Regions from separate parts of the Janthinobacterium sp. JC611 genome, predicted to be linked through region 1. Evidence: riboswitches for the same ligand, from Rfam matches in the RefSeq annotation. Region 1 holds a riboswitch; the other holds the start of a gene.
What was found. A riboswitch is a leader RNA that binds a small molecule or an ion and turns the genes downstream of it on or off. The one in region 1 is predicted to bind thiamine pyrophosphate.
Positions count from the first base shown of each region.

Region 2: another riboswitch for thiamine pyrophosphate. It lies ahead of thiC (phosphomethylpyrimidine synthase ThiC); the one in region 1 lies ahead of J0O65_RS19375 (TonB-dependent siderophore receptor).

Region 1 covers NZ_JAFLJN010000025.1:279,679-295,029, reverse strand. Annotated here, with positions in the region: gene dapE (succinyl-diaminopimelate desuccinylase) at 1-305, shown strand, start outside; gene prmB (50S ribosomal protein L3 N(5)-glutamine methyltransferase) at 363-1,253, shown strand; gene J0O65_RS19425 (ATP-binding cassette domain-containing protein) at 1,302-3,287, shown strand; gene J0O65_RS19420 (chemotaxis protein CheW) at 3,325-3,807, opposite strand; gene arfB (alternative ribosome rescue aminoacyl-tRNA hydrolase ArfB) at 4,003-4,401, shown strand; gene J0O65_RS19410 (flagellar assembly protein A) at 4,402-6,264, opposite strand; gene J0O65_RS19405 (hypothetical protein) at 6,419-6,763, opposite strand; gene ompR (osmolarity response regulator transcription factor OmpR) at 7,073-7,774, shown strand; gene J0O65_RS19395 (sensor histidine kinase family protein) at 7,788-9,146, shown strand; gene J0O65_RS19390 (Imm26 family immunity protein) at 9,191-9,670, opposite strand; gene J0O65_RS19385 (ferritin family protein) at 9,764-10,069, opposite strand; gene J0O65_RS19380 (iron-containing alcohol dehydrogenase) at 10,212-11,369, shown strand; TPP riboswitch at 11,436-11,533, shown strand; gene J0O65_RS19375 (TonB-dependent siderophore receptor) at 11,619-13,766, shown strand; gene J0O65_RS19370 (AAA family ATPase) at 13,763-14,311, opposite strand; gene pnuC (nicotinamide riboside transporter PnuC) at 14,311-14,922, opposite strand; gene J0O65_RS19360 (DUF2867 domain-containing protein) at 14,988-15,351, opposite strand, start outside.
Region 2 covers NZ_JAFLJN010000009.1:141,098-156,448, reverse strand. Annotated here, with positions in the region: gene J0O65_RS08285 (PAS domain-containing hybrid sensor histidine kinase/response regulator) at 1-99, shown strand, start outside; gene J0O65_RS08280 (response regulator) at 127-933, shown strand; gene J0O65_RS08275 (hypothetical protein) at 973-1,230, shown strand; TPP riboswitch at 1,339-1,452, shown strand; gene thiC (phosphomethylpyrimidine synthase ThiC) at 1,532-3,445, shown strand; gene thiS (sulfur carrier protein ThiS) at 3,466-3,669, shown strand; gene J0O65_RS08260 (thiazole synthase) at 3,813-4,607, shown strand; gene thiD (bifunctional hydroxymethylpyrimidine kinase/phosphomethylpyrimidine kinase) at 4,607-5,371, shown strand; gene thiE (thiamine phosphate synthase) at 5,382-6,038, shown strand; gene J0O65_RS08245 (ANTAR domain-containing response regulator) at 6,084-6,716, shown strand; gene J0O65_RS08240 (S-(hydroxymethyl)glutathione dehydrogenase/class III alcohol dehydrogenase) at 6,806-7,912, shown strand; gene J0O65_RS08235 (hypothetical protein) at 8,096-8,956, shown strand; gene J0O65_RS08230 (hypothetical protein) at 8,925-9,224, opposite strand; gene J0O65_RS08225 (UvrD-helicase domain-containing protein) at 9,340-11,649, shown strand; gene J0O65_RS08220 (BPSS1780 family membrane protein) at 11,672-12,457, opposite strand; gene J0O65_RS08215 (homoserine kinase) at 12,460-13,416, opposite strand; gene J0O65_RS08210 (hypothetical protein) at 13,500-13,895, opposite strand; gene polA (DNA polymerase I) at 14,198-15,351, shown strand, end outside.

The DNA of each region.
Region 1 (15,351 bases):
ACCAGCATGACTTGCAGTACGACTTGCAGTGGACATTGAGCGGCTTGCCCTTTCTCACGCCGCGCGGCACCTTGAGCGATGCGCTGTCTTCCGCCATCCGGGAAGAAACGGGCATCACGACGGAGCTGTCGACCACGGGCGGTACCTCGGATGGCCGGTTTATCGCGCAAATCTGCCCCCAAGTGATAGAATTCGGGCCGCCCAATGCCAGTATTCACAAGATCGACGAGCACATCGAACTGCGCCACATCGATCCCCTGAAGAATATTTACCGGCGCACGCTGGAGCATTTGCTGCCCGTCTGAACCTGAAATACCGAGGCCCGTCACGGCGGGCCAGAACACCGTCTTTTCGAGAATGCCATGACCCCGAACCCGTTTTCCACGCCACGCGACCTGCTGCGCTACGCCGTTACCCGTTTCAATACCTCCAAGCTGTTTTTCGGCCACGGCAGCGCCGAAGCGTTCGACGAGGCGGCCTACCTGATCCTGCACACGTTGAAATTACCGCTGGACAAGCTCGAGCCTTTCCTCGACGCCAAATTGCTGCCGTCCGAAGTGGCCAGCGTGATGAGCGTCATCGACCGCCGCAGCATCGACCGCGTGCCGGCCGCCTACATCACCAAGGAAGGCTGGCTGGGCACGTACAACTTCTACGTGGACGAGCGCGTGATCGTGCCCCGTTCCTTCATCGCCGAGCTGATCCCCGAATACTTCTCACCATGGGTGCCGGAACCGGAAGCCGTGGAAAACATCCTGGAACTGTGCACCGGTTCGGGCTGCCTCTCCATCATGATGGCCGACGCCTTCCCGAACGCCCAAGTCGACGCCGTGGACATTTCCGCCGACGCGCTGGCCGTGGCCAAGCGCAACGTCGACACGTACAAGCTGCAAGACCGCGTGACCCTGATCGAATCGGACCTGTACGCGAACGTGCCGGCCAAGAAATATGATTTGATCATCAGCAACCCGCCGTACGTGAATTCCACGTCGATGGGCGCCCTGCCCCAGGAATACCTGGCCGAACCGCAGATCGCCCTCGACGGCGGCAGCGACGGCATGGACCTGGTGCGCAAGATCATCGCCGGCGCGGCCGAGCGCCTGACGGACGACGGCATCCTGATGATTGAAATCGGCAACGAACGCGACTACGCGGAAGCGGCCTTCGGCGAACTGGGCCTGACCTGGCTGACGACGAGCGCCGGCGACGACATGGTGTTCCTGCTGACGGCCGAGCAGCTCAAGCTGGTATAAGCGCTGGCGTCAGCGCGCAGCGCCTTAATTTACAACACAAAGAAAAAAATGATACGTTTCCTACAAGTAAGCCTGATGCGCGGCATCAAACCGTTGCTCGAACAAGTCGATGTCACCCTCAATCCGGGCGACAAGATCGGCCTGATCGGCGCCAATGGCGCGGGCAAATCGAGCCTGTTCGCCATGATGCGTGGCGAATTGCACCCTGACCAGGGCGAGATCGATTTCCCGGCCAAGTGGCGCGTGGCTTACGTGGCGCAGGAAACGCCACCGCTGGACCGTGCCGCGCTCGACTACGCGATCGATGGCGACGTCACCCTGCGCAAGCTGGAAGCGGAACTGGCGCGCCTGGAATCGGAACCGGCCACGTCGGAAAACGGCATCGCCATCGGCGAAATCTACAGCGCGCTGGCAGACGCCGACGCCTACACCGTGCAGTCGCGCGGCGAACAATTGCTGCTGGGCCTGGGCTTTACCCTGGACCAGATGCAGCAGCCTGTCGCCAGTTTCTCCGGCGGCTGGCGCATGCGCTTGAACCTGGCGCAAGCGCTGATGTGCCCATCCGACCTGCTGCTGCTCGATGAACCGACCAACCATCTGGATCTGGACGCCATCATCTGGCTGGAAGACTGGCTCAAGCGCTACGCCGGTACCTTGCTGATCATTTCCCATGACCGCGACTTCCTCGATGAAGTGGTCAACGTCGTCGTGCACATCGACGAACGCAAGCTGAAACGCTACTCGGGCAACTACTCGAGCTTCGAACGCCAGCGCGCGGCGCAGATGATCCTGGCCGCCGGCGCGCTGGAAAAGCAGCAGCGCAAGCGTGCCCACCTGGAATCGTTCGTGAACCGCTTCAAGGCGCAAGCCTCGAAGGCCCGCCAGGCGCAAAGCCGCATGAAGGCGCTGGCGAAGATGGAAGAGCTGGCGCCATTGCGCGCCGCCGCGGAATTCTCGTTCGAATTCCGCGAGCCGCTGTCGGCGCCAAATCCGCTGCTGGTGATGGAAGACGTCGATGCGGGTTACAAAATCGAGAACGAAGCGACGGGCGACATCACGCACAAGACCATCGTCAACGGCATCAAGTTTTCGCTGCAGATCGGCCAGCGCATCGGCCTCCTGGGCCAGAACGGCGCCGGCAAGTCGACCCTGATCAAGACGATCGCCGGCGAACTGATGCCTTTGAGCGGCGACGCCACCATGGGCAAGGGCCTCAACATCGGTTATTTTGCCCAGCACCAGGTGGAAATGCTGCGCCATGACGAATCGCCGCTGTGGCACCTGGCCAAGATCGCCCCGACCGTGCGCGAGCAGGAACTGCGCAACTTCCTGGGCGGCTTCAACTTCCCCGGCACCATGGTCACCAGCTCCATCGCGCCCTTCTCGGGCGGCGAAAAAGCCCGCCTGGCGCTGGCGCTGATCGTCTGGCAGCGTCCGAACCTGCTGCTGCTCGATGAACCGACCAACCATCTGGACCTGGAAACGCGCGAAGCGCTGACGGAAGCGCTGGCCCAGTTCGAAGGCACCCTGGTCGTCGTGTCCCATGATCGCCACTTGCTGCGCGCCACCACCGATGAATTCATCATCGTGGCCGACGGCAAGCTGCAACCGTTTGACGGCGACCTGGACGACTATAAGGACTGGCTGTTCAAGACCAAGCTGGGCAAGGGCACGGACGTGCTGCCGGCCGCCGGCAAGGCCAACAAGACGGACTTCCCCGTCGTGTCGCCGGTAGCCGCCGCCCCCGCCGCGCCCGTGCGCGACAAGCGCAAGGAAGCGGAAGAGCGCCAGAAAACGGCCGCCCTGCGCAAGCCGATCGAAAACAAGATCAAGCGCCAGGAAGAGCAGATCGCCAAGCGCAATGCGCAAAAGGCGGAAACCGACGCCAAGCTGGGCGAGCCAAGCATCTATGACGCGGCCAACAAGGCCAAGCTCAAGCAATTGCTGGCCGACCAGACCTTCTTCACCAAGGACCTGGCGCAGCTGGAAGCGGAATGGCTCGATCTGCAGGATCAGCTAGAGAAACTCGGCTAACGCAAGACAAAAAGACGACTCCCGGGTCGTCTTTTTTTCAGGCCACCTGCATGGGGCTGGGGCTGCGGATGGCCATCAGGCGGTCGATGTCGACGAGGATCAGGCGGCGCCCCGCCACCGTGCCCAGGCCCAGCAGGTAATCGGCTTCCGCCTCGCCCAGGCCGGGCACGGCGACGATGTCGGCCGGCGCCAGGCTGACGATATCGGTGACGCCATCGACCACCATGCCCATCACGCCATTGCTCAGCTGCAGGATGATCACGTCGGTGGCCGGATCGGGCGCGTCCTGGGCGCTGCCGAACGCGGCGCGCATGTCGACGATGGGGATGATCACGCCGCGCGAGACGGCCACGCTGCGCAGCACTTCCCCTTCCGAGGAAAACCGGTCGAGCTCTTTCAGCGGACGCAATTCCCGCACGCAGCGATAGTCGAGGCCGTATTCCAGGCCGCCCAGCCGGAAGCTCAAGTACTGCGTCAGGTATTGCACGGTTGTGGCGCCAGGCGTCGTCGTGGGCTGCATGGTGTTCCTTTCATCCGGTAAGCGCTGCCAGGATGCGCAGTGGCGCAACGTTGGCCCCATGCTAACCAGCATCGCCGCCGCCAGCGTTGAGAAACATCAACTTTCCCGGAAGGCAGGCTGGCCTCGGCGCCCGGCCTTGCGCCGCCGCAGCCATCTTCCCTTACAATACCCACATCGTTTCCCCACAGGCAGGCCATGCAACACCTCGTCAATCCCGCTGAAGTTGAATTCTCCGCCATCCGCGCCCAGGGTCCGGGCGGGCAGAACGTCAACAAGGTGTCCAGCGCCATCCATTTGCGCTTCCCCATCGCCGCCTCGTCGCTGCCGGACGCATACAAGGAGCGGTTGCTGGCCCTGCGCGACAGCCGCATCAGCAAGGATGGCGTGCTGGTGCTCAAGGCGCAGCAGTCGCGCAGCCAGGAACAGAACAAGGAAGAAGCGTTGCGGCGTTTACAGGAGATCATCGACAGCGTGACTTTCCTGCCCGCCGTGCGCCGCGCCACCAAGCCCACGCGCAGCTCGCAGCGGCGCCGCCTCGACAGCAAGAGCACGCACAGCGTGCTCAAGCAATCTCGCGGCAAGGTGATCGACTGATCAAGGCGGCGGCTGGTAGGTCCAGTCCAGGCTGCCCGTGTTGTCAGCGAACACGGCTTGCGTGGCCGGCGTGGCGCTGCGCAACAGCGCCTTGATCTCCTTCGGCGGCCGGTCGTAGACCTTGGCAGGGCCGGGCGGCACGACCAGGGTGCGCACGACCGTTTCACCATCGACCAGGCCCAGGGTGCAGCGCGACTGGCCGGCCGTCGCTTGCCGCTCCTGGCGCAATTGCTCCACCAGCGCCAGCATCTGCGCGTGCAGGATTTCCGACTGTTTCACTTCCACCCGCAGGCGGGCCACTTCCTTCAGCACGGGGGCGATGCGCGCGGCCAGCTTGTCGTACTGCAGCTGCTGCGCCGGCTGCAGCTGCAATTCGCCGCGCCGCAGCTGGCCCGCCAGGGTCAGGTAGTTGCGCACCTCGGGCAGCTGCGCGATGGCGTCGATTTCCTGCTGGCGCTTGTGCCGCAGCTGCTGGTGCTGCGCCGCCTTGGCCAGGCTCTCGGCGATCCTTTGCTCCAGCGCGCTCAGGTCGGGCACCAGGGGAAACAGCAGCATCTCCACCTGCTTGCGGGGACCGGCGCTGCCGATGCGGATGGTGCGCGCCGCCACAGCGCAGCCTTCGGCCAGTTCAATGACGACCTCGTCGGCGATGATCTCGCAATTGCTGGCGCTGTCGATCACCACGCGCGTGCCGGCGATGACGCAGCTTTCCGCGCGCTTCACGTGCACTTCGCCGCTCAGCGCCTGCAGCACGGAACCGGAGGCAACACCCTCGACGCGCACGTCGCCGTGTTCATTGAAGGCCGTGCCGCCCACCAGGTTGCGCTGTAGCCATATGAGCCCGCCATGCGAGTGCAGATGGCCATACACGTCGCCATGGATGGTGATGTCGCTGCCGTCGAGCTGGCGCTGCTCCTGCACTTCGCCATATTCCTCGTAGGCGGCGCGCAGCTTCAAATTGCCCGTGGTGCGGCTGCTGACGCCTTCGCGGCTGACGATCTTGTTTTCGATCGACATCTTGCCGTGCTCATCGACATTCACATAGCCATCCTGGGTGGCGACGAGGAAATCGCCATCGCTGAAATGCTCGACCGCCGTGCCTGTCCCCGCCACCGCGGCCAGGTCCAGCTCCAGCGGCGCGGGCGGCGGCAGCGCCGTGCCGGCCAGGTCGTAGCCAGGCAGGCCGGGCGCCCCCGGCAGCAGACGCAGCAGGCGCGCGTGCTTCTTGACTTGCGGAAAGCGGTTCTTGAAGCTGAGCAAATCCAGGCGGCCATCGGAGCGTTCGCGCGGCGCATCGTCGCGGTGGATGCCTTGCGACACTTCGACCAGCTGGGCGTCGCGCCCCGGCTGCGGCGGCAGCACCCGCGCCACCGTGATGCGCTCGGCCTTGCCGCTGGCGAGCATGGCGCGCACGGCCGCGCCATCGATGCCGTAGTGCACGCCCTTGCACCACAGGTCGGCCACCAGTTCGTCAAACTCGCGGCGCGCCGGCACCTGGCCATCCGCATCGGCAGGCAAGGCCTCAAAGTAAAACTCGGCGCTGTCGCCACGGACCTTGACCTGTTTGTACAGCGCGCGGCGCTGGGGCGGGAATGGCGCCACGCGGGCGGCGATGCGCAACAAGGCATCGCCCTTGGGCGCGGCGCGGGGCGCGGGGGCATGAAACAGGGTCAGCAGGAACAAACCGTAGTCGAGACCGGCCAGCAGCTGGCCCGACTGGAACAGCTGGTCGACGGCGATGCGCAACTGCGCCGGCGCCAGCGACAAGTCCAGGAATACCCCCTCGTCGCGTTGGACCAGGCCGCGCGGCACGCCGCCTGCGGGGGCCGCATCAGGAACCGGTATGTCGTCGTCGCTCTCCACTTGCCTCCCCAAACAACAAATTCAGAGAATTGTCTCAGTGCACTAGAACAATATCACGGGGCGTGGCGGTGTGCGTGACTTGGCAAAAATGTGCTTGCCAGATGCAAACAGGGCCATGTCTTGCGAGATGGCCCTGTCGGAGGGGGATGGCTGCCTAGCGGCGCGGCGGGTTGGAATAGATGTCCTGTCCCACTTCGTTGATCTGGCGGCGCAGGTCGCGGCGCTCGTCGGCCGTCATGCGGCCCGTGCGGCGCGAAGCGTCGGCGCCTTCGTTGGCGCGGCGCTGCTCTTCGGCGCGCGTGTCGAAACTGCGTGCGTCACGCTGTTCGCGCAAGCGCGTATCATTGCTATTGCTGCGCTGTACCTGTTCATACCGCTGGGCCTGCATTTGCTGCTGCTCGTCACGGCGTGGTGGCGGCTGGTTTTGCGCCGACGCCAGGCTGGCGGCAAACACGCAGCAAACGGCAAATGCGGACAGCGCAGTCGTACGTGCAGCCATAGCTGCGCTGGGAGCGGCGTGAATTTTTTTAGTAAAGATATTCATTGAGTTCCTCTTCCGCGATGCCGTATACACTTAAAGCTGATTTCCACTGTGGCCCCAGTGTATGATGCTTTACACGGTGCAGTAAGAGTAATTGGGTAAAGTTTGTAACACTTTGTAATGGGTCGCCACAGCCCCTTGCCGACGCCGCGCGAGGCGTTACTATAGCAACTAATATAAGATAACACGACACCCTAAATGACGACAACCTCCACTTCCGGCAGCAATACAACCACGCAATCGATCCACGGCCACCAGGCAAAAATCATGGTCGTCGATGACGATGTGCGCCTGCGCGACCTGCTGCGCCGCTACCTGACCGAACAGGGCTTCAATGTCTTCACGGCAGAGAGCGCGACGGCCATGAACAAGCTGTGGCTGCGCGAACGCTACGACTTGCTGGTGCTCGACCTGATGCTGCCGGGCGAAGACGGCCTGTCGATCTGCCGCCGCCTGCGCGGCGCGGGCGATCAGACGCCGATCATCATGCTGACGGCCAAGGGCGAGGACGTGGACCGCATCGTGGGCCTGGAAATGGGCGCGGACGATTACCTGCCGAAACCGTTCAATCCGCGCGAACTGGTGGCCCGCATCGGCGCCGTGCTGCGCCGCAAGGGTCCCGATGAAATCCCGGGCGCGCCGTCGGAAACGCCGCAAACCTTCGAATTCGGCGATTTCGTGCTGGACCTGGGCACGCGTACCCTGAAAAAGAATGGCGAAACGGTGCCGCTGACGACCGGTGAGTTTTCTGTCCTGAAAGTGTTTGCCCGCCATGCGCGCCAGCCGCTGTCGCGCGAGAAACTGATGGAACTGGCGCGCGGGCGCGAATACGAAGTATTCGACCGCAGCCTGGACGTGCAAATCTCGCGCCTGCGCAAGCTGATCGAACCAGATCCGTCGAGCCCGCTGTTCATCCAGACCGTCTGGGGCCTCGGCTACGTCTTCATCCCGGACGGACAGCCGCGCTGATCGCTGGCGAGGCATGATGAAGCTTTTTCCCGATATCAGCCTGGCGCGGCTGAAAAGCGGCTTGTTCTGGCGCACCTTTTTGCTGCTCGGCACCCTGACCACGGTCAGCATGATCGCCTGGTTCAGCATGATTTCCTTCATCCAGCGCGAGCCGCAGGCGCAGCAGATTTCCGCCCAGATCATTTCCGTCGTCACCATCACGCATGCGGCATTGACGCACTCGGCGCCCGAGTTGCGGCGCGAACTGTTGTTCGACCTCGTCAGCAATGAAGGCATCCGCATCTTCTCGCTGGAAGAGGACGACCGCATCGAGCCGCCGCCCGACAATTACCTGATGCCCGAGATCGAGGCGCTGGTGAAGGCCAAGCTGGGCAAGGACACGCGCTTTTCCGCGCGCGTCAATGGCGTGGCCGGCTTCTGGGTCAGCTTCAAGATCGACGACGACGAGTACTGGCTGATGCTGGACCGTGAACGCCTGCGCGGCCTGACGGGCTTCCAGTGGCTGGGCTGGGCCAGCCTGGTGTCGCTGCTGTCGCTGCTGGGCGCGGCCATCATTTCCAGCCTGATCAATCTGCCGCTGTCGCGCCTGACGGCGGCCGCGCGCGACATCGCCAAGGGCAAGCAACCGGCGCCGCTGCCGGAAAAAGGCCCGATCGAAATCCTCGAGGCGAACCGCAGCTTCAACCAGATGGTCGATGACTTAAAGCAGGTGGAATCGGACCGCGCCGTGATCCTGGCGGGCATTTCGCACGACTTGCGCACGCCGCTGGCGCGCATGCAGCTGGAAGTGGAAATGGCCAACCTGTCGGACGAGGCGCGCGAGGGCATTCAGTCCGATATCGGGCAGATGGATGCCATCATCGGCCAATTCCTCGACTATGCCAAGCCGACGGAAGCGTCGAGCTTTACCGATGTCGACCTCAGCGGTTTGCTGACCGACATGACGCGCGAAGCCATGCGCCTGCCGGACGTGAAGATCAACGCCAGCATCGCCGAGGGCGCGCACGCGATGGGCAACCCCACCGATCTGCGCCGCGTGCTGAACAACCTGATCGAGAACGCGCGCCGCTATGGCAAGACGCCGGGCAGCGACGTGACGGAAATCGACATCGCCTGCCAGGTGCGCACCAGCCACGGCGCGAAAAAGGTCATCATCGAGGTGCAGGACCACGGCACGGGCGTGCCGGCGGAAAAGATCGAGCAGCTGATGAAACCGTTCACCCGCCTCGACACGGCGCGCGGACAGGCAAATGGCGCCGGGCTGGGCCTGGCCATCGTCGACCGCGTGCTGCTGCGCCACGGCGCCGAATTGCAGGTGCGCAACCGCGAAGGCGGCGGCCTGGCATTCCAGATCAGCTTGCCAGCGGCGTAAGCTAACACACCGGGGTCAGTCCCGTCGGGCCTGACCCCGGGTGATTAAACCGCCGCCTTCTCCTGCGCCAGCAATTTATCCATCAACAATTCCGTCGCCCCATAGCCGTACAGGGAATCGCTTTCCATGCCCGGGGTATCGAAGGGAATCGATTCCTCACGGTTCAGCTTGGCAGGGTCGGCGTCCGCATAGCTGGCGCGCCAGGCGCGCTGCAAGGATTCATTGCGGCGGATAAACGCCGGCATGGGCCAGGCATCGCGCTCCCAGTGGCTGCTGTCGCCCAGCAGGGGCCAGCGCTCGTTGAGCAGGGCCATGTCGCCCGTGCGCAGGCGGCGCACGGCCTGTTCCGGCCGCAAGCCTTCCAGCTCTTCCAGCGCCGGCAAGCTGTCGCGCTTCGGCCCGAACATATAGGCCAGCATGATGCGCCCGGCAGGCGCCCGGCGCGCCACCACGCCGACGGCATAGCCGCCGCCCGGCAGGGGCACGGCAAACCAGCTGCCTTCTCGGTATGGTAATGATTTCATCTCTGTAAACTCCCCCAAAATCGTGTTCGGGGCACAGTCTACGCGAAACAATGCAAATGTGGCGTATGGTACGTGACAGCAACAAACCAATAGTTACAATATTTTCTCGTCATAGTGATACTGGGCAACAATCGGCCCCGCCTTGAACAGCGCTTCCTTCATGGCCGAATCCAGGCGCGCATCGCGGCGGCGCATCCATTCGAGCAGCATGGCCGCTTCCTTGCGGCTGGTGTCGCCCGCATGCGCGAGCACGCGGCGCAGTTCCGGGTCCGTGCACGCCTCGAAGCGCTGGCTGTTCAAGTCCAGCGCCTGCAGCGCGGCGATGGTGGCGCCGATGGCGCGGTGCATATCGAGCGCGGTGGCCGGCAGGCCCGCTTCTTCCAGTGGGACGGTGGTCATGCGCATTCCTTTTCGCGTGGTGGTGACATCGGCTGCATTCTCCACCGCGCGGACGAAAAGCTCAAGCGTCCACGGCACGTTTTCCCCCGTTCGGCCATAATCATGGCTCAGCAACAGCCTACACTTCAGCGGCAGGAGTCCCATGTTCAATTTCGACTTTTACAATCCGACGCAAATCCTCTTCGGCCAGGGCCAGATCGCCGCCATCGCCAGCCTGATACCGCCGCAAGCCAGGGTGCTCATGACGTATGGCGGCGGCAGCATCAAGCAGAACGGCGTCTACGATGAAGTCAGGGCGGCGCTGGCCGGCCATACGGTGCTCGAATTTGCCGGCATCGAACCCAATCCCAGCTATGAAACCCTGATGCAGGCCGTGGCCATGGTGAAAAACGAGCGCATCGATTTCCTGCTGGCCGTCGGCGGCGGTTCCGTGGTCGACGGCACCAAGTTCATCGCCGCCGCCGCCCTGCATGAGGGCGAGGCATGGGACATCCTGGCCAAAGGCGGCAAGATCGTCGAAGCGGCCCTGCCCTTCGGCACGGTCCTGACCTTGCCGGCCACGGGTTCTGAAATGAATGGCTCGGCCGTGATCACGCGCAAGGCGACGCAGGAAAAGCGCTCGTTCATGAGCCGCAAGGTCTATCCTAAATTCTCCGTGCTGGACCCGTCGAAAACGTTCACATTACCGCTGCGCCAGGTGGGCAATGGCGTCGTCGATGCGTTCGCGCACGTCATGGAACAGTATCTGACCTACCCCGTCAATGCGTCCGTGCAAGACCGCTTCGCCGAAGGCATTTTGCTGACCCTGATCGAGGAAGGCCCGAAAGCCCTGTCGCAGCCGGACGACTACGACGTGCGCGCCAACGTGATGTGGAGCGCCACCCTGGCCTTGAACGGCCTGATCGGCGTGGGCGTGCCGCAGGACTGGTCCACGCACGCCATCGGCCACGAATTGACGGCCTTGTACGAGCTCGACCATGCGCAAACGCTGGCCATCATCCTGCCCAGCATGCTGCGCGTGCGCAAGCAGGCCAAGCGCGCCAAGCTGCTGCAATACGCGGCCCGCGTGTGGGGCCTCGACGGCGGCGACGAGGATGGGCGCATCGAAGCGGCCATCGCGCGCACGGAATTCTTCTTCCGCCACATGGGCGTCAAGACGCGCCTGGCCGACTATGGCCTCAACCACGCCAGCGTGGACGCCGTCGTGGCCGCCCTGGAAGCGCACGGCATGACGGCGCTGGGCGAACAGCGCGAAGTGACGCCCGCCGTCAGCCGCAAAGTGCTCGAACTCAGTTTGTAGATTCGCACCACACTGTTGTAAAACGGTCGGCCAGGGGGACAGCCGGCCGTGCTTCATGCTAAGCTGTCGTTTCGCTAGGGGTCCTGGAGCAGTCATCCGGGTGAGAGATACCCTTCGTACCTGATCTGGATAATGCCAGCGAAGGAAAGCGCAAAGTACCTCCCTCCTTTGATAGCTCCTGCGTTGGCGCCAGCCGAACAAGCAGCCTGCCGTGCTCTTTACCGAGACGGCTTGAACCACGAGCAATCTATGTCCACACCGAATTTATCCGTTTCTGTACTGACCCTGGCCATCCTGCACGCGTTTGCCGCGCCCGCCCTGGCTTCCGACGCATCCGACCCGCAGGCCCAGAGCATGGCTGAAGTCGTCGTCACGGCCAGCAAGGCGCCGGCCGCCAAGCGCGCCTCCGTCGGCGGTTTTTCCGAAGCGCCGCTGCTGCAGACGCCCGCGTCCGTCACCGTCATTTCGCAAAAAGACATGCAGGACTTGCAGATCCGCAATCTCAGCGACGCCGTCAAGCTCGACACCAGCATCAACGACGCCTACAACGCCGTCGGCTATGCGGAACAGTTTTCCATCCGCGGCTTCAAGCTCGACAACAATTCCAGCTACCGCAAGGATGGCGTGGCCATTCCTGGCGACACGCAAATTCCGCTGGAAAACAAGGAACGCATCGAAGTGCTGAAGGGCCTGGCCGGCTTGCAGGCAGGCGTGGCCGCGCCCGGCGGCGTGATCGACTTCATCGTCAAGCGCCCCACCGCCGCACCGCTGCGCACGGTCACCGTGGAAACGCGCGAGCGGGGCACGCTGTACGGCGCCGTCGACCTGGGCGGCCGCCTGGAAGACACGCGCTTCGGCTACCGGGTCAACGTGGCGGCCGAGCGCCTGCGCTCCTACATCAAGGGCGCGGACGGCAACCGCAAGTTCATTTCCGGCGCCTTCGACTGGCAGATTTCGCCGCAGGCCCTGCTGCAAATCGATGCCGATTACCAGGACAAGGCGCAGGCGACGGCGCCCGGCTTCCAGCTGCTGAACAATAAAACCTTGCCGACCGGCATCAGCGCCGACGCCATGCTCAACCTGCAGCCCTGGACGCGCCCCGTGGAAACCGTCACCAGCAATCTCGGCCTGCGCTTCCAGTACGCCTTCAATGACGACTGGCACGCCACCTTGTCGGCCAACCAGCACTCGTTCAAGCGCGACGACTACACTGCCTTCCCGTATGGCTGCAGCGGACAGGACCTGTACCCCGGCTTCTGCGGCAATGGCGACTACGACGTGTACGACTACCGCAGCCTGGGCGAGACGAAAAAGCCGCTGAGCGCGCAAGCCATGATCCAGGGTAAGTTCGCCACCGGTGCCCTGCGCCATGCATTCACGGCCGGCGTGTCGACCTTCCGCCGCAAGGACCGCGCCGGCCTGTACGTGTACGACTGGGTGGGCGTGAGCAACATCTACCAGCCGCAGATCGTCGGCACCTCGCCCGGCGTCACGGGCCCCGTGCGCCTGGTGCGCAAGGATACGGAAAACGCCGTCTTCGTGCAGGACATCGTCAGCCTGACGCCGAACTGGAAGCTGCATGGCGGCTTGCGTCATATCAACGTCGATGGCTATCAGTATGTACTGAAGGCCGACACGGAAATCCGCGCCAAGCACGACTTCCTGCTGCCGAACGTCTCGCTCGTCTACACCCCGCTCGACAATGTCTCCGTGTATGCGGCCTATTCGCAGGGCATGGAACATGGCGGCACGGCCGACCGCAAGGCGCTCAACGCCAACGTGGAATTGACGCCCAGCCGCTCGAAGCAGGTCGAACTGGGCGCGAAGATGGACGTGACGCCGGATTTCATGCTGGCCGCCAGCCTGTTCCAGATCCGCAAAGGCCTGGAATTCAACCAGTACGTCGACAGCACCGCCTATAACTTCGTGCGCGAAGGCCAGGCCCAGCACCGTGGCCTGGAATTGTCGGCCCAGGGCAAGGCATCGTCCAATCTAAGCCTGGGCGCGTCCGTGACGGCCCTGAACAGCCAGCAGTCCGGCACGGGCAATGCCGACCTCGACGGCAAGCGCGTGCCCAACGTGCCCGCCTTCAAGGCGGCCGTGCATGCGGACTACGCCGTGCAGCAGGTGGCGGGCTTGAGCGTCAATGGCAGCTGGGAATATGCGGGCAAGAAAGCGTTTGAGTACAACAACACGACCTTCGTGCCGTCGTACCACGTCTTCAACCTGGGCGCCGCCTGGGCCACGCGCATCGCCGGCACGCGCGCCGTACTGCGCGCCAGCGTCAACAACGTGGCCGACAAGTTCTACTGGCGCGACGTGACGCCGGAATCGGACGGCTATCTGTACCCGGGCGCCAGCCGCACCTTCAAGCTCTCGGCGCAGTTCGACTTTTAATTGAGGGAAATGGCAGGCGCCATAGCAAGCGCCTGCCGCAGCAAAGGCGCCGCCTGTTCCAGGCGCGCCTCCAGGCTGTCATGCAGCACGTGGTAGGCGATGCCGCGCGCGTCGAGCTCGTCGAGCAGGTAGCGGTAGATCAGCTGGCGCACGGCTTCCGACTCGCGCTGCAAGCCGTCGGCCACCCACGGGCTGTCGGGCGCCGTCACCAGGGTCAGGTCGTACCGCGTGGCGTCGGCCAGCGCCGCCAGCGGCGCATCGGCGCCGGCGAAATAATGGCGGCTGTAGACCAGCGTCATCAGCGGCGTCGTATCGCAAAATAAAAATTGCCGCGCCTGCGCGGCGGCCGCATTTTCCCGCTCCAGCTGCATGCGCGCAATGCCAAACTGGTCGGCCGCGACGGGCACCCTGCCCTGCGTCTCGACGAATTCACGCAAGTATTCGGGCACCCACACGGTGCCATGGCGCTCGGCCAGGGCCGCCGCCAGGGTCGATTTGCCCGACGATTCCGCGCCCAGGATCGCCACGCGCACGCAACGCTCCATCACTTGAGGACCATGGCGTCGGGCGCGGCCGGCGCCGACTTCTTCCACGCCAGCAAGCCGATGACGGCCATCACGACGAAGAAGGCGTACAGCACGGCCGTCAGGGTCAGGCCCTTGTGCACATACAGCCACACGTACAGCACGTCGACGACGATCCAGGCGACCCAGTTTTCCAGCTTCTTGCGCGACAGCAGGAACTGGCCCACCAGGCTGCCGGCCGTGAGGAAACCGTCCGCATGCGGCACGTCCGTGTCCGTCGTCGTCAGCAGCCAGGCGATCAGCAGGAAGCCGACCAGCCAGCCCACCGCGCAGGCCAGCCAGCCGCGCCCGTCGAGGCGCGTGACGGGCAGGGTCTTGCCGCCGCTGGCCGGATGCAGCCACTGGTACCAGCCCCAGAACGAGACGCTGATGAACAGCAGTTGCAAGGCCATGTCGCCATACAGGCGCGATTCGAAAAACACGAAACCGTAGGCGGCCGAGGAAATGATGGCGAACAGCCACGCCCAGTGGTTCTGGCGGATGTTCAGCGCAACGGTTGTCAGTGCCAGGACAAAGGAAATCAGTTCAAGCGGCGTGGTGGCAAAACCCAGCAGGAGAAGCGTATCGTTCATGGGAATCGTGATGAGGCTGGTGGTGCAGTATGCAATACCAGCCATGAATAAGCAAGATTGCCCGCTCAGGCCAAGCCCCCCTTGACGGCGCGCGCCAGCGAGCGCCGCACGATCAGCTTGTGGAAAGGCCGGATCAGCACGATGTAGGCGCGCCCCACCCCATTATGGCAATGCACGACGCTCGAGATGGTCACGCTGCCGTGCCGTCCCGCGTCGCGCTCGCGCAGCACCGAGATGCGGAAGTCCAGGTGGCTGTCATCCTCGCCCAGGATGATTTCATCGTCGCTGACGGCAAAGATGCGGAAGATGCCGATACGCTTACCTGGTTTGGCTTCCATCTGCCGGGCCGTCTGGATGCCGAAGCGCGCCACGATGGCGTCGCGCAGCACCATCAGCTTGCGCGTCCAGCCCGGCTGGCTGCCCAGCAGG
Region 2 (15,351 bases), on a different contig from region 1:
AAGCCGATCAAGGTCGTCGAATTCATGGACGCGCTCGACGTGGCCCTGCGCCATGCGGCCGCGCACGGCCTGGCCGACGACATTCACGCAGTACGCTAATTCAGCAATTATTTTAGGAATACCGCCATGCTTCAAGCCACCGAGATCCTCAACGCCAGCATCCTCATCGTCGATGACCAGGAGGCCAACGTCATGCTGCTGGAACAGGTGTTGCGCAATGCCGGCTATACGCGCATCACGTCCACCATGGACCCGCAAGCCGTGCGCGCGCTGCATCAGCAGCACCGCTACGATTTGATCCTGCTCGACTTGCAGATGCCGGAAATGGATGGCTTCGAAGTGATGGAAGGCTTGCGCGACATCGAGGCGGGCAGCTATTTGCCGGTGCTGGTGATCACGGCCCAGCCCGGTCACAAGCTGCGCGCGCTGCAGGCCGGCGCCAAGGATTTCGTCAGCAAGCCCTTCGACCTGGTGGAAGTCAAGACGCGCATCCACAACATGCTGGAAGTGCGCCTGCTGTACCAGAAGCTGGCCGAATACAACAAGTCGCTGGAACAGATGGTGGAAGCGCGCACGGCGGAGTTGCGCGAAAGCGAAGCGCGCTTCCAGCGCTTCACGGAACTGTCGTCCGACTGGTACTGGGAACAGGATGCGCAAGGCAAGCTGACGCGCTTTTCCGGTCCCGTGGCAGAGATGCTGGGCATCGGCAGCGAGGAAGAGCCGCAGCGCTGGAACGCCACCGAACGCGCGCTGCTCGATGCAAAAATTGCTGCGCGGGAACCGTTTCTCGATTTTATCTACAGCCGCGCCAACCTCGACGGCAGCACGCAATATTTGCAGGTCAGCGGCGAACCGATGTTCGACACGGGCAGCCGCTTCATCGGCTACCGCGGCATCGGCCTCGATGTCACGCAGCGCCATCGCAATGTCTGATTTATACTTGTTGCTATCCATATCGACAAGGAAAGCATCATGACTGACAAATCCCCGCCGCAATACTGGTTCCCCGCCAAGACCTATGGCTGGGGCTGGGGCTTGCCCATCACTTGGCAGGGCTGGCTGGTGTTCCTGGCCGCGCTGGCGCTGTTCGCCTGCGGCGCCTTCCTGTTCCCGCCGCAAACCATGCTGGTGGGCTACATCGTCTATGAAGTGGCCATCGTTGGCGTGCTCATTTTCATCTGCCAGCTGAAGGGCGAACCGACCAGCTGGCGCTGGGGCAAGAAGAAATAAGCGTGATGGCATCTGTTGCAATGCAGCAGATGCGCAAAGACGACACCTGCAAGAAATCATCTGGCCACGCGCCTTGAAACGCGTATAATTGGCTCGCTGCCGCAAGGCGGCAAACGCTAGGGGTCCTGCCTTTTCTGTGGAAACACGGTGAAGCGCGGGTGAGAAATACCCTCCGAACCTGATCTGGATAATGCCAGCGAAGGGAAGCTTTAGGATGAACGCCCCCCGCTTTTCCGCGTGCGCGCAGCCGAACCTCCTTAGCTGGCTCCAGGCTTAAAAATAGTCTAGCCAAGGAGCCAAAATGAACGCCAATCCCCAATTCCTCTCCGCCACCGCCACGGTCGACGAAGCCGCCATCGCGCCGCTGCCCAATTCGCGCAAGATCTACGTGCAGGGCAGCCGTCCCGACATCCGCGTGCCCATGCGCGAAATCAGCCAGTCCGACACGGAAGCGTCGTTCGGCGGCGAAAAGAATCCGCCGATCTACGTCTACGACACCTCCGGCCCGTACACGGACCCGGACGTGCAGATCGACATCCGCTCCGGCCTCGACACGCCGCGCCTGCCGTGGATCATGGAGCGGGCCGACACGGAGGAATTGCCCGGCCCGACCTCCGACTACGGCATCGCGCGCCTGGCGGACCCGAAGCTGGCCGAGCTGCGTTTCAACCTGCACCGCAAGCCGCGCCGCGCCATCGCCGGCAAGAACGTGACGCAAATGCACTATGCGCGCCAGGGCATCATCACGCCGGAAATGGAATTCGTCGCCATCCGCGAAAACATGCGCCGGCAGGAGTATTTGCGCGAACTCAAGGCTTCCGGCCCCATGGGCGAGCGCCTGGCCGAGCTGATGGGGCGCCAGCATCCTGGCCAATCGTTCGGCGCCAGCATTCCGGCTGACATCACGCCGGAATTCGTGCGCGAGGAAATCGCCCGCGGCCGCGCCATCATTCCCGCCAACATCAACCACCCGGAAGTCGAACCGATGATCATCGGCCGCAATTTCCTGGTGAAAATCAATGCGAATATCGGCAACTCGGCCGTGACGTCTTCCATCGGCGAGGAAGTGGAAAAGATGACCTGGGCCATCCGCTGGGGCGGCGACAACGTGATGGATTTGTCCACGGGCAAACATATCCATGAAACGCGCGAATGGATCGTGCGCAACAGCCCCGTGCCGATCGGCACCGTGCCCATCTACCAGGCGCTGGAAAAGGTGAATGGCAAGGCCGAAGATCTGACGTGGGAAATCTTCCGCGACACCCTGATCGAGCAGGCCGAGCAGGGCGTCGACTACTTCACCATCCACGCGGGCGTGCTGCTGCGCTATGTGCCGATGACGGCCAAGCGCCTGACGGGCATCGTCTCGCGCGGCGGCTCCATCATGGCGAAATGGTGTCTGGCGCACCACCAGGAATCGTTCCTCTACACGCATTTCGAAGAGATCTGCGAAATCATGAAGGCGTACGACGTGTCGTTTTCGCTGGGCGACGGCTTGCGCCCCGGCTCCATCTACGACGCCAACGACGAAGCGCAGCTGGGCGAACTGAAAACCCTGGGCGAACTGACCCAAATTGCCTGGAAGCACGACGTGCAAGTGATGATCGAGGGCCCCGGCCACGTGCCGATGCAGCTGATCAAGGAAAACATGGACTTGCAGCTGGAGCAGTGCGGCGAAGCGCCGTTCTACACCCTGGGACCGCTGACGACGGATATCGCGCCCGGCTACGACCACATCACTTCGGGCATCGGCGCGGCCATGATCGGCTGGTACGGCACGGCCATGCTGTGCTATGTGACGCCGAAGGAACACCTGGGCCTGCCCAACAAGGCGGACGTCAAGGACGGCATCATCACGTACAAGATCGCGGCGCACGCGGCCGACCTGGCGAAAGGCCATCCGGGCGCGCAAATCCGCGACAACGCCCTGTCGAAAGCGCGCTTCGAGTTCCGCTGGGACGACCAGTTCAACATCGGCCTGGACCCGGACAAGGCGCGCGAATTCCACGATGAAACCTTGCCCAAGGATTCGGCCAAGGTGGCGCATTTCTGCTCCATGTGCGGCCCGCACTTCTGCTCGATGAAGATCACGCAGGAAGTGCGCGAATACGCGGCCGGCATGGGCATCGCGGAAGACCAGGCGCTCAAGCAGGGCATGGAGGTGAAAGCCATCGAATTCGTCAAGAACGGCGCCGAGCTGTACCGCAAGGTCTGAAGGAGAGCGTGATGCCTGCATTGATATCCATCACGCTCAATGGCGCGCCGCACCAGGTGCCGCCCGGGCAGACACTCGACCAATTGATCGCCGCGCTGTCGCTGGAAAACCAGGCGCTGGCGCTGGCCGTCAACCGCAACGTCGTGCCGCGCAAGGCATGGCAGGACAGGGTCCTGGAAACCCAGGACCAGGTAGAAATCGTCCGCGCCATCGGCGGCGGCTGAAAACGTCCAGGCAAACCTACTGCGCGGCGCGCTTTGCGGCCTGCGATGCTCACCGTGCTTTAGCACGGTTGCGCGTCTCGGCCACAAATCATCGCCGCTCGCTACGGTTTTCTTTGGACGTCTAAAAACTTAAGGAAAAGCACATGAATACCGCAACAAACAAGGACCTGTTGACCATCGCAGGAAAACAGTACCAGTCGCGCCTGCTGGTCGGCAGCGGCAAGTACAAGGATTTGCCGCAGACGCGCGAAGCGACGGACGCGGCTGAGGCGCAGATCATCACGGTGGCGATCCGCAGGGTGAACATTGGCCAGGATCCGAACGCGCCCAGCCTGCTCGATGTCGTGCCGCCGGACCAGTACACGATTTTGCCGAACACGGCCGGCTGCTACAACGCCAAGGACGCCGTCTACACCCTGCAGCTGGCGCGCGAACTGCTGGGTGGACGCAATCTGGTGAAACTGGAAGTGCTGGGCGATGAAAAGACCCTGTTCCCGCACATGCCGGAAACCTTGATCGCGGCCGAAGCGCTGGTCAAGGATGGCTTCGACGTGATGGTCTACTGCAGCGACGATCCCATCCAGGCGAAGATTTTGGAAGACATCGGCTGCGTGGCCGTCATGCCGCTGGCCTCCCTGATCGGCTCGGGCATGGGCATCCTGAATCCGTGGAACTTGTCGCTGATCATCGATCAGGCGAAAGTGCCCGTGCTCGTCGATGCCGGCGTGGGCACGGCGTCGGATGCGGCCATCGCCATGGAGCTCGGTTGCGATGGCGTGCTGATGAATACGGCGATTGCCGGCGCGCGCGACCCCGTGCGCATGGCGCATGCGATGAAGCTGGCCGTGCGGGCCGGGCGCGAAGCATTCCTGGCGGGGCGCATGCCGCGCAAATTCGCCGCGTCGCCGTCGTCGCCGATGGCGGGCCGGCTGGCGTGATGGCGCAGCAACGTCCCACCGTGCTCGTGTTTGCGGGCCTGGACCCGTCGGGCGGCGCCGGCCTGGCCGCCGATATCGTGGCGAGCGCGGCCCAGGGCGCGCATGCCTTGCCCGTCATTACGGCGTTGACGGTGCAGGACAACGACCGCGTGTTTGCTGTCGAGCCCGTGGCGCCGGAGCTGCTGCGCCGCCAGGCGCAGGCGCTGATCGACAAGATCGCCATCGATGCAGTCAAAATCGGCATCCCCGGCAGCGCCGCGAACGCGGCCGTCATCGCGCAACTGATCGCGCAATGGCGGTTGGCCCGGCCAGACTTGCCCGTCGTGCTAGATCCCGTGCTGGCCAGCGGCCATGGCGACGTGCTCAGCCGGGACGACGCCGTGCTGGCGCTGGCGCCCTTGCTGCCCGTGACGACCGTGATCGTGCCGAACGGGCCGGAAGCGCTGGCCCTCGGTGGCGTGGAAAACCTGCTGGCGCAAGGCTGCCGGCACGTGCTGGTGACGGGCGGCCATGGCGAAGGCGACGAGGTACTCAACCGCTGGGTCGATGCCCATGGCGGCGAACGCGCCTGGCGCTGGCCGCGCCTGCCCGGCGCATTTCACGGCAGCGGCTGCACTTTGGCGTCCGCCATCGCGGCGCGCCTGGCGCTGGGGCAGGCGCTGCCCGACGCGCTGGCGCTGGCGCAAAGCTATTGCCACGCGGCGCTGGCCGGCGCGTATGCGATTGCGCCAGGCCAGCTCATGCCGCAACGATTCACTCAATAAGGAAAACATCATGCGTGGACTGTATCTGGTCACCCCGAACTGGGACGACACCGACCGCCTGCTCGACATCACGGAACAGGCTTTGCACGGCGGCGTGGCCGTCCTGCAATATCGCCACAAGAGCGCCGAGGCGGACCAGCGGCGCGAGCAGGCGGGCGCCTTGCTGGCCCTGGCCCGCAAATACGGCGTGCCCTTCATCATCAACGATTTTATCGAACTGTGCGAAGAGCTGGACGCGGACGGCGTGCACGTGGGTGGCACGGATGCGTCCGTGGCGCAGGTGCGCGCGCGGCTGGGGGCCGGCAAGATCGTCGGCGCCTCTTGCTATGGCGACATGGCCCTGGCCCGCACGGCCGAGGCCGGCGGCGCCAGCTATGTGGCCTTCGGCGGCTTCTATCCGTCGCTGGTGAAAAAGTATCCGGTGACGACGCCGCTCGATATCGTGCTGCAGGCGAAACGCGAGATCGCCTTGCCCTGCGTGGTGATCGGCGGCATGACGCCGGAGAACGCGGCGCCGCTGGTCGGGCGCGGCGCCGACATGGTGGCGGCGATCAGCAGCGTATTTGGCAACGGCTGCCAGGCGGACGATGTGGATATTGCAGTGCAGCAATTCAATCTGCTGTTTGCCCGCCAGGGCGAGCGTTTGCCGGGCGGTTTACGCACATAATCGGCATATAATAAGAACATCATTCATTACCGAGGTTCCCCACCCATGAGTCAGCCAGCCGCCGCGAAACGCCTTGTCCTGATCGTTGACGATGATCAGCTTCTGCTGGAATTCCTCGGCGAAATCCTGCGCCATGCCGGCTACGAGACGGCCCTGGCCACGTCGGCCGAAGTGGCGCTGCAAATGGTCGCCCAGCGCGAGCCGGACCTGGCCTTGCTCGACATCCACATGCCGGGCATGTCCGGCCTGGAGCTGGCCAAGCGCCTGCATGGCGAGACAGGCGTGCCGTTCATGTTCCTGTCCGGCAGCGGCGACAGCGAGTCGGGCAAGCAGGCGGCCGCCTACGGCGCCGTCGGCTATGTCGTCAAACCCGTCGACGAAGGCCGTTTGATGCCCGCGTTTGAAGCGGGCCTGGCACGCGCCGATGAAATCCGCCAGCTGCGCCGCACTGAGCTGAACCTGAACGCGGCCCTGGCCGCCGGCCGTGAAACGAGTCTGGCCGTGGGCCTCTTGATGGGGAAATTCCAGACCGACCGCAACACGGCGTTCGAAGTGCTGCGCGACCACGCCCGCTCCAGCCGCCGCAAGATCAATGAAATCGCCAGCCAGCTGTTGCTGGCCGAGGAAACCCTGAACGGCCTGCACGGCGCGTTCTTGAATCGGGCCAAGACCAAGTAAGTGTTTCCCTCGCGCCCGCCTGGCCGCCTTGTTATGATGTGACGATACGGCGCGCTGGCGCGCCTGGTTCAACCATACACAGGACATACATGAAAACCAAAGCAGCGATTGCATGGAAGGCGGGCGCGCCTTTGACCATCGAGGAAGTCGACCTGGCCGGCCCGCGCGAGGGCGAGGTACTGGTCGAGATCAAGGCCACCGGCATTTGCCATACCGATTACTACACCTTGTCGGGCGCCGATCCGGAAGGCATCTTCCCGTCCATCCTCGGCCATGAAGGCGCCGGCGTCGTCGTCGACGTGGGCCCGGGCGTGAAAAGCCTGAAAAAGGATGACCACGTCATCCCCCTGTACACGCCGGAATGCCGCCAGTGCAAATTCTGCCTGTCGCAAAAGACGAACCTGTGTCAGTCGATCCGCTCGACCCAGGGCCGTGGCCTGATGCCGGACGCGACTTCGCGCTTTTCCATCGACGGCAAGCCCATCTTCCACTACATGGGCACGTCCACCTTTTCCAATTACATCGTCGTGCCGGAAATCGCGCTGGCGAAGATCCGCGAAGATGCGCCCTTCGACAAGGTCTGCTACATCGGCTGCGGCGTGACGACGGGCGTGGGCGCCGTGCTGTTTACGGCCAAGGTGGAAGCGGGCGCGAATGTCGTCGTGTTCGGCCTGGGCGGCATCGGCCTGAACGTGATCCAGGCGGCGAAAATGGTCGGCGCCGACAAGATCATCGGCGTGGACATCAACCCGGCGCGCCAGGCCATCGCGCGCAAGTTCGGCATGACGCATTTTGTCAACGCCAACGAGGTGGAAAACGTTGTAGACACCATCGTGCAGTTGACGGACGGCGGCGCCGACTACAGTTTCGAGTGCATCGGCAATACCACCACCATGCGCCAGTCGCTCGAGTGCTGCCACAAGGGCTGGGGCCAGTCCATCATCATCGGCGTGGCGGCGGCGGGCCAGGAAATTTCCACGCGTCCGTTCCAACTGGTGACGGGGCGCGTGTGGAAAGGTTCCGCTTTCGGCGGCGCGCGCGGCCGCACGGACGTGCCAAAGATCGTCGACTGGTATATGGAAGGCAAGCTCAACATTGACGACCTGATCACGCACCGCTTGAAGCTCGACGACATCAACCAGGGCTTCGACCTGATGAAGAGCGGCGAATCGATCCGCTCCGTCGTGCTGTACTAATAATTTACGCCGTACCACGGCGTTTTGCGGAGGCTTCGGCCTCCGTTTTTTTTGCCTGGCGTTCCATCCATCTTCCGTGTTGACCATCCAGGCAGGGTTTTTTGCAGCCTGTCGCACCGCGCTGGAGGCCCGGTTCGCTTGCCGCTACAGTCAACGCTCCACTACTTTTGCGACGAGGCAGCCATGTCCACTTCCCACCGTTTGATCCTCAGCCTGGCCGGTATCCTGCTTGGCGGCAGCGCGCTGGCCGTGCAGCCGCCGCAGCCGCCCGCGCCACCGGCCCCGCCCGCCGCGCCCAGCGTGCAGGTCAGCCGTTCGCTCGACAAGGGTGAAAGCTATGCGCTGGTCGACGGCACCCGCGATGGCGAGGGCGTCATCGTCGTCGACAGCGATGTGCACTCGCGGCAGGTGGAAAAGCTCAAGCGCTCGATCAAGGGGCCGTTCCTGTGGTTCCGCGACCAGGGGCAGGCCTACGTGCTGCAGGATGCTGCCTTGCTGGGCAAGGTGCGCGCGGCATGGGAACCCTCGAAACAGCTCGGCAAGGAGATGAGCGCGCTCGGCGATCAAATGAGTGCGCATGGCAAGGCCATGGGCGAAATGGGCCGCAAGATGGGCGCCCATGGCGCGGCGCAGGCGAACGGCAGCGCGCGCGAGTCGGAACAGCTGCGCGCGCTGGGCCGCCAGCAGCAGGAGCTGGGCCGCAAGCTCGGCGACGCCTCGCGCCGCCAGGCGCTGGCCACGAGCGCCACGGCGCGCCGCGCGGCCGAGCGCGACGTGGAGCGCTTGCAGCAGCAGATGGAGGATGCGCAGGACGCCATGGAAGAGATCAACGACCGCATCGCCGACGTGCATGAGCGCGAGGCCGAGAAAGTGGAGCAGATGTCGCGCCAGATGGAGCAGCGCGGCAAACCGATGGATGCGCTGGGCAAGCAAATGGAGGACCTGGGCCGCCAGCAGGAAAAAGTCGTCCATCTCGCGGACAAGACCACGCGCCAGGTGATCGCCCAGGCGCTCAGCGAAGGGAAGGCGAAGCTGGTGCGCTGAGATGCCACACGGGGGCCACGGCGCGGTATTGCGCCGGCAACTGCCCCTGGGCCTCGTCCTCGCTGGCATATACGTCATCCTGCACCGTGTCCCAGCGGGCGTCGCAGCTGAAACGGTAGACTTGCGCCTCGTCTCCGTAGCGGCACACGGCCAGGCCGTGGATGGCGATGGGGGCGGCGCCATGCGCGTCGCTGACGTGGCCGAAGGGCAGGTCGGACCAGGCCCAGGCCAGTACGCGGGCGCCGTCGAGGTGGCTGGGAGGTGTCATGGGTATCGTTTCCGTCAGCTGTGCAGGGATGCCGATTGTAGCGCGCACGCGGCGAATGCGGCGCGACCGCTGGACAAATGCACAGTATTTTTAGCCATGCCGGTATAATCACCGGATGCAAAATCTTCTTCACAACCTCAATCCCGAACAATTGGCTGCCGTCACCTTGCCGGCGCAACATGCGCTGATCCTCGCCGGCGCCGGTTCGGGCAAGACCCGCGTGCTGACCACCCGCATCGCGTGGCTGATCCAGACCCAGCAGGTATCGCCGCCCGGCATCCTGGCCGTGACGTTTACCAATAAAGCCGCCAAGGAAATGCTCACGCGCCTGTCGGCCATGCTGCCGATTAATACGCGCGGCATGTGGATCGGCACCTTCCACGGCCTGTGCAACCGTTTGCTGCGCACGCACTACCGCGACGCGGCCTTGCCGCAGACCTTCCAGATCCTCGATTCGCAGGATCAATTGTCCGTGATCAAGCGCTTGTTGAAGGCAAATAACATCGATGATGAAAAATTCCCGCCGAAGACGGTGATGTATTTCATCAACAACGCCAAGGACCAGGGCTTGCGCGCCACGGACGTGGAAGCGTACGACGCGCACGAGCGCAAGATGGTCGAGCTGTACCAGCTGTACGACGACCAGTGCCAGCGCGAAGGCGTCGTCGATTTCGCGGAATTGCTGCTGCGCACGTATGAATTGCTGAGCCGTAACCAGCCGCTGCGCGAGCATTACCAGGCGCGTTTCCGCCATATCCTCGTCGACGAGTTCCAGGATACGAATAACCTGCAATACAACTGGCTCAAGTTGCTGGCCGGCCACGGCAGCCGCGATGGCGGCGCCCTGTTTGCCGTCGGCGACGACGACCAGAGCATCTACGCGTTCCGCGGCGCCAACGTGGGCAATATGAGCGCCTTCGAGCACGAGTTCCAGGTGAAGAACTTGATCAAGCTGGAGCAGAACTACCGCTCGCACGGCCATATCCTCGACAGCGCCAACGTGCTGATCGCGAACAATAGCAAGCGCCTGGGCAAGAATCTGCGCACGGACGCGGGCCATGGCGAGCAGGTGCGCGTGTACGAGGCCAGTTCCGACCTGCAGGAAGCGCAGTGGATCATCGATGAGGCGAAGAGCCTGATCGCCGATGGCGCCTCGCGCAGCGAAATTGCGATTCTGTACCGCTCGAATGCGCAGTCGCGCGTGATCGAACATGCGCTGTTCTCGGCCGCGATTCCGTATCACGTGTATGGCGGCCAGCGCTATTTCCAGCGCGCCGAGGTCAAGCACGCGATTGCGTATTTGCAATTGATGGACAATCCGCACAACGATTCGGCCTTCTTGCGTGTGGTCAATTTCCCCACGCGCGGCATCGGCATGCGCTCGATCGAGCAATTGCAGGCTGCGTCGGAACAGTACGGCATTTCGCTGTACGCGGCCGTGCCGTATGTGGCGGGCAAGGCGGGCAGCGTGCTGGCCGGCTTCGTGAAATTGATCGAAGGCGTGCGTTTTGAAACGCAGCAATTGTCCCTGCCGGAAATGGTGCGCGTGGTGCTGGAAGCGAGTACCTTGCTGCAACACTATCAGAATGAGAAGGAAGGCGCCGACCGCATCGAAAACCTGGAACAGATGGTCAGCGCGGCCAGCCAGTTCATTTCCGAGGAAGGTTTCGGCCAGGGTGCACCGGCCCACCTGGGCCCAAGCGCCCAGGCGCAGTCGGGCGCGCCCGTGGTGAACCAGGATGGCATCGAGATTCTGGACGCCGACGCGCCGCTGCCGGCCGTGATGTCGCCCCTCTCCGCGTTTTTATCGCACGCGTCGCTGGAAGCGGGCGACAACCAGGCGCAGGCGGGCCAGGATGCGTTGCAGATGATGACGGTGCACTCGGCCAAGGGCCTGGAATTCGACAACGTCTTCATCACCGGCCTGGAAGAGGGCCTGTTCCCGCACGAAAGCAGCTCGAAGGAAGACAATGGCGTGGAAGAGGAACGCCGGCTGATGTACGTGGCCATCACGCGCGCGCGCAAGCGCCTGTACATGAGCTTTTCGCAGACGCGCATGCTGCACGGCCAGACGCGCTACAACATGAAGTCGCGCTTCTTCGATGAATTGCCGGAAGAAGCGTTGAAATGGCTGTCGCCGAAGGTGCAGGCGAACTGGTTCGGCAACCGCAAGTCGGCCTGGGACGAGGCGCCCAAGGTGGCCAGCCTCGGTTCGGACAATGCGATTGCGCAAAAGATCGCGCAAAAAGCCACGGGCGGCGGCTGGCGCATCGGCGAATCCGTGGCGCACGCCAAGTTCGGCGAAGGCGTGATCGTCAATATCGAAGGCGGCGGCGGCAATGCGCGCGCGCAAATCAACTTTGGACAGCACGGCATGAAGGTGCTGGACCTGGGGATCGCCAAGCTGGAACGATTGGGAAGGTAAATGCCGGGGTCAGACCCCGGTTTTAATTCTTGTCCAGCGACACCGTCTTGCCCTCATCGGCGGGCAGGCCGAAGATTTGGCGGTAGGCGGCGTAGAACGAGCAATGCATGATGATGGTGAGTATCATCGACAGCGGCATCATCAGTTGCATCATCAGCGGCGTGCGGCCAAAGATGACGGCCAGCAACTGGCTGGTGACGACGCTGATGGCGAACCAGGTGGCGGCGAAGACGATGAAGGCCGACAGCGAACGCCAGACGGCGAAAAAGCTGAAGAACAGCGCCTTGCCCAGCCCGGTTTGTTTCCAGTAGATCAGCGGCGCGGCAAAGCAGAAGGCCATGGCGGCCGGCACGTACAGCACGATGGCCAGCAGGATGCCCAGGCCCAGGCGCGATTCGGGGATGGCGGCGCGCGCCGCCTCTTCCGTCAATTGCCCGGTGACCAGTTGCCACAGCAAGCCGTCGTCCACCAGGGTCGAGGCGCCGATGGCAACGATGGCCATCAGGATGTACAGCACGCCCAGGCCGAACAGCGAAGGAAAGGCCGGCTTGCGGAAGCCCGAGATCAGGAGGCTGGGCAAGACGCGCTTGCCCTGGTCGATGTTCAGGCAGCCTTGCACGAAGGCGACGGAAAACACGGGCACGAGGATGACGGGCAGCATCTGACCGAGCACGGGCACGATGCTGACGGCCAGCATGCAGAACATATAGCCGAGAAACAGCATCGACATGCCGCCAGGTTGCTGGCGAAACAGGGCGAAGCCTTGTTTCACCCATTGCCAACCTGTACTTGCAGGTAATTTTTCCATGTTTAAAACAGTTCCGGAGCAGGTGTGGCGATACGTTCGCGCAGAATGCGTTCGAAATGCGTGGGATCGTGCGGGGTCAGCATTTCCGCTTCGCGCGGCTGGTAATAATCGTACAGGCGCGACAGCCAGAAACGCAGCGCGGCGGCGCGCAGCATCGGTTGCCAGGCCGTCTTTTCTTCATGTGTGAACGGGCGCACGGCGTGGTAGGCGTCGAGCAGGGCGCGCACGCGTACCGTGTCGAGCACGCCCGTGTCCAGGTCCACGCACCAGTCGTTGACGGTGACGGCCACGTCGAACAGCCAGGTGTCGCAGCCGGCAAAGTAAAAGTCGAAAAAGCCCGTCAGGCGTTCGCCGTCAAACATGACGTTGTCGCGGAACAAGTCGGCATGCACGGGACCGCGCGGGATGGCTTTATAGGTGGCGCAGGCAGCAAAAGCGTCCTGGAAATGGATTTCCGCGCGCAGCAAGTGCGCCTTGGCAGCGTCGAGGTGGTGCAGGACGAGTGGCGTGGTGGCGTTCCACCAGTCCAGTCCGCGCAGATTCGGCTGCTGCAGGGGGAAGTCCTGCGCCGCCAGGTGCATCTTCGCCAGCATGGCGCCGACCGCCGCGCAGTGCACGGCTTGCGGCGCAATCTGCGAGCTGCCGTCGAGTTTGCTGACGATGGCGGCCGGCTTGCCTTGCAAGGCCGTCACCAGTTCGCCGTCCGCATTGGCGATCGGCGCGGGCACCAGTACGCCCCGGTCCGCCAAATGGCGCATCAGTTGCAGATAGAACGGCAATTGCTCGAAGCTGAGGTTTTCAAAGATCGTCAGCACATATTCGCCGCGCTCCGTGCTCAGGAAGAAATTGCTGTTTTCGATGCCGGATGCGATGCCCTTGAGCGCCAGAGGTTTGCCGAGTGGAAACTGCGTGATCCACTGGCCGATATCGTCCAGGTGTAGCGCGGTAAAAACTGCCATGGGAAAGAGAGGAATGGTCTAAAAGGTCAAAAAAAGCCGGCTGCCCCGCAGGTGGCCGGGGCAGGGCATAAGAGAGTGGCTGCTTACTTCGCTGGCGCGGGCGGTGCTGGTGCGTCCGCCGCCTCTTCGTCGCGTTGCTTCTGTTTTTTCTTGCCCAGGTCGAATTCCAGCACTTTCCATTGCGGGCCGCGCAGGGCGCCGCCGTGGGCCTGGTCGGCGCCGGCGGCCGGCTTCATGTAATAGGTGCTGCCGCCGCTCGTGACTTTCACTTCGGACGTCACGCCCGCTTCGCGTTTTTCCGTAATCTGCTGCTTGGCCGCGGCCGGCGCCACGGTGATGGGCGCTTCGCCCATTTCCTCGATGCGTTCCAGTTGTGGCGGCGCGTCGCTCGGTTTGGCCGGCGTCTGGGCGCTGGCAAGGGCTGAACATGCCAGCAGGGGCAGGGCGAGGAATGTCCAGAGTGTCGATGTACGCATCATGATGGGTTCGCTTCCAAGTGTGGGACTGCAGCGCGTGCAGTGCTGTAATGCCGTCAATTTATCTATAAGGCATTGTAACAAACTGCCAGGCAATGCTGCTTAATACGGCTGATTAATGTGCCGAAATGGCTGGCGGCGGCGGCCCGTGCGCCCGCACGGGGCCGCCAAGCGGGCAAAAACGCCGCGAACGGCAAGCGTGGCGGCCGGTGGCGCGGCCCTAAACTCTGCGATAATTGGGCGATATTCCGCCCGCCCGCCGCGCTTTCCCCGGCGGGCGCGGCCCACCTTATTTTATTGGCATTATGCAAAACACCCTGCTGTTAGTCGACGGTTCCAGTTATCTTTATCGTGCCTTCCATGCGCTGCCCGACCTGCGCAGCCCGGACGGCTATCCCACGGGCGCCATGCACGGCATGGTCAACATGCTGCGCCGCCTGCGCGCCGACTACCCGGCCGCCTACATCGCCTGCGTGTTCGATGCCAAAGGTAAAACTTTCCGCGATGACATGTATCCCGAATACAAGGCCACGCGCGCCTCGATGCCGGACGACCTGCGCCTGCAGATCGAACCGATCCATGAAGCCGTGCGCGCCATGGGCTGGCCGATATTGATGGTCGACGGCGTGGAAGCGGACGACGTCATCGGCACCCTGGCCGTGCAGGCGGCGGCCGCCGGCATGGACGTGGTGGTGTCGACGGGCGACAAGGACCTGGCGCAGCTGGTCAACAGCCAGGTGACCCTGATCAACACCATGAGCAATGAAAAGCTCGACGAGGCGGCCGTGCTGGCCAAATTCGGCGTGCCGCCGAACCGCATCATCGATTACCTGTCGCTGATCGGCGATACGGTCGACAACGTGCCGGGCGTGTCGAAATGCGGCCCGAAGACGGCCGTCAAATGGCTGACGCAATACGACAGCCTGGAAGGCATCATGGAAAACGCGGCCAGTGTGGGCGGCGCCGTGGGCGAAAACCTGCGCACGGCCCTGCCATGGCTGCCGCAGGCGCGCGCCTTGATCACCGTCAAGACCGATTGCGATTTGTCCGGCCACATGACGACGATTGCCGATTCGCTGGTGGCAAAACACGAAGACAAGGAAGCGCTGCTGGCCTTCTTCCAGCGCTACGGCTTCAAGGCCCTGCTGCGCGAACTGGGCGCCACGCCGCCACCGATGTCGCCCGTCGGCGCGCCCGTGGCCGCTGGCGCCGCCGCCAACACGACGGGCGACATGTTCGCCGATGCGACGCCGGCGCCTGCCGCCGACTATGAAACCGTGCTGACGGATGCGCAGCTGGACAAATGGATCGCCCTGATCGATGCGGCGGCCTTGACGGCCGTCGATACGGAAACCACCTCGCTGGAACCGATGACGGCGCAAATGGTCGGCATTTCCCTGTCGGTCGCCGAACACGCCGCCTGCTACATCCCGCTGGCCCACGATTACGCGGGCGCGCC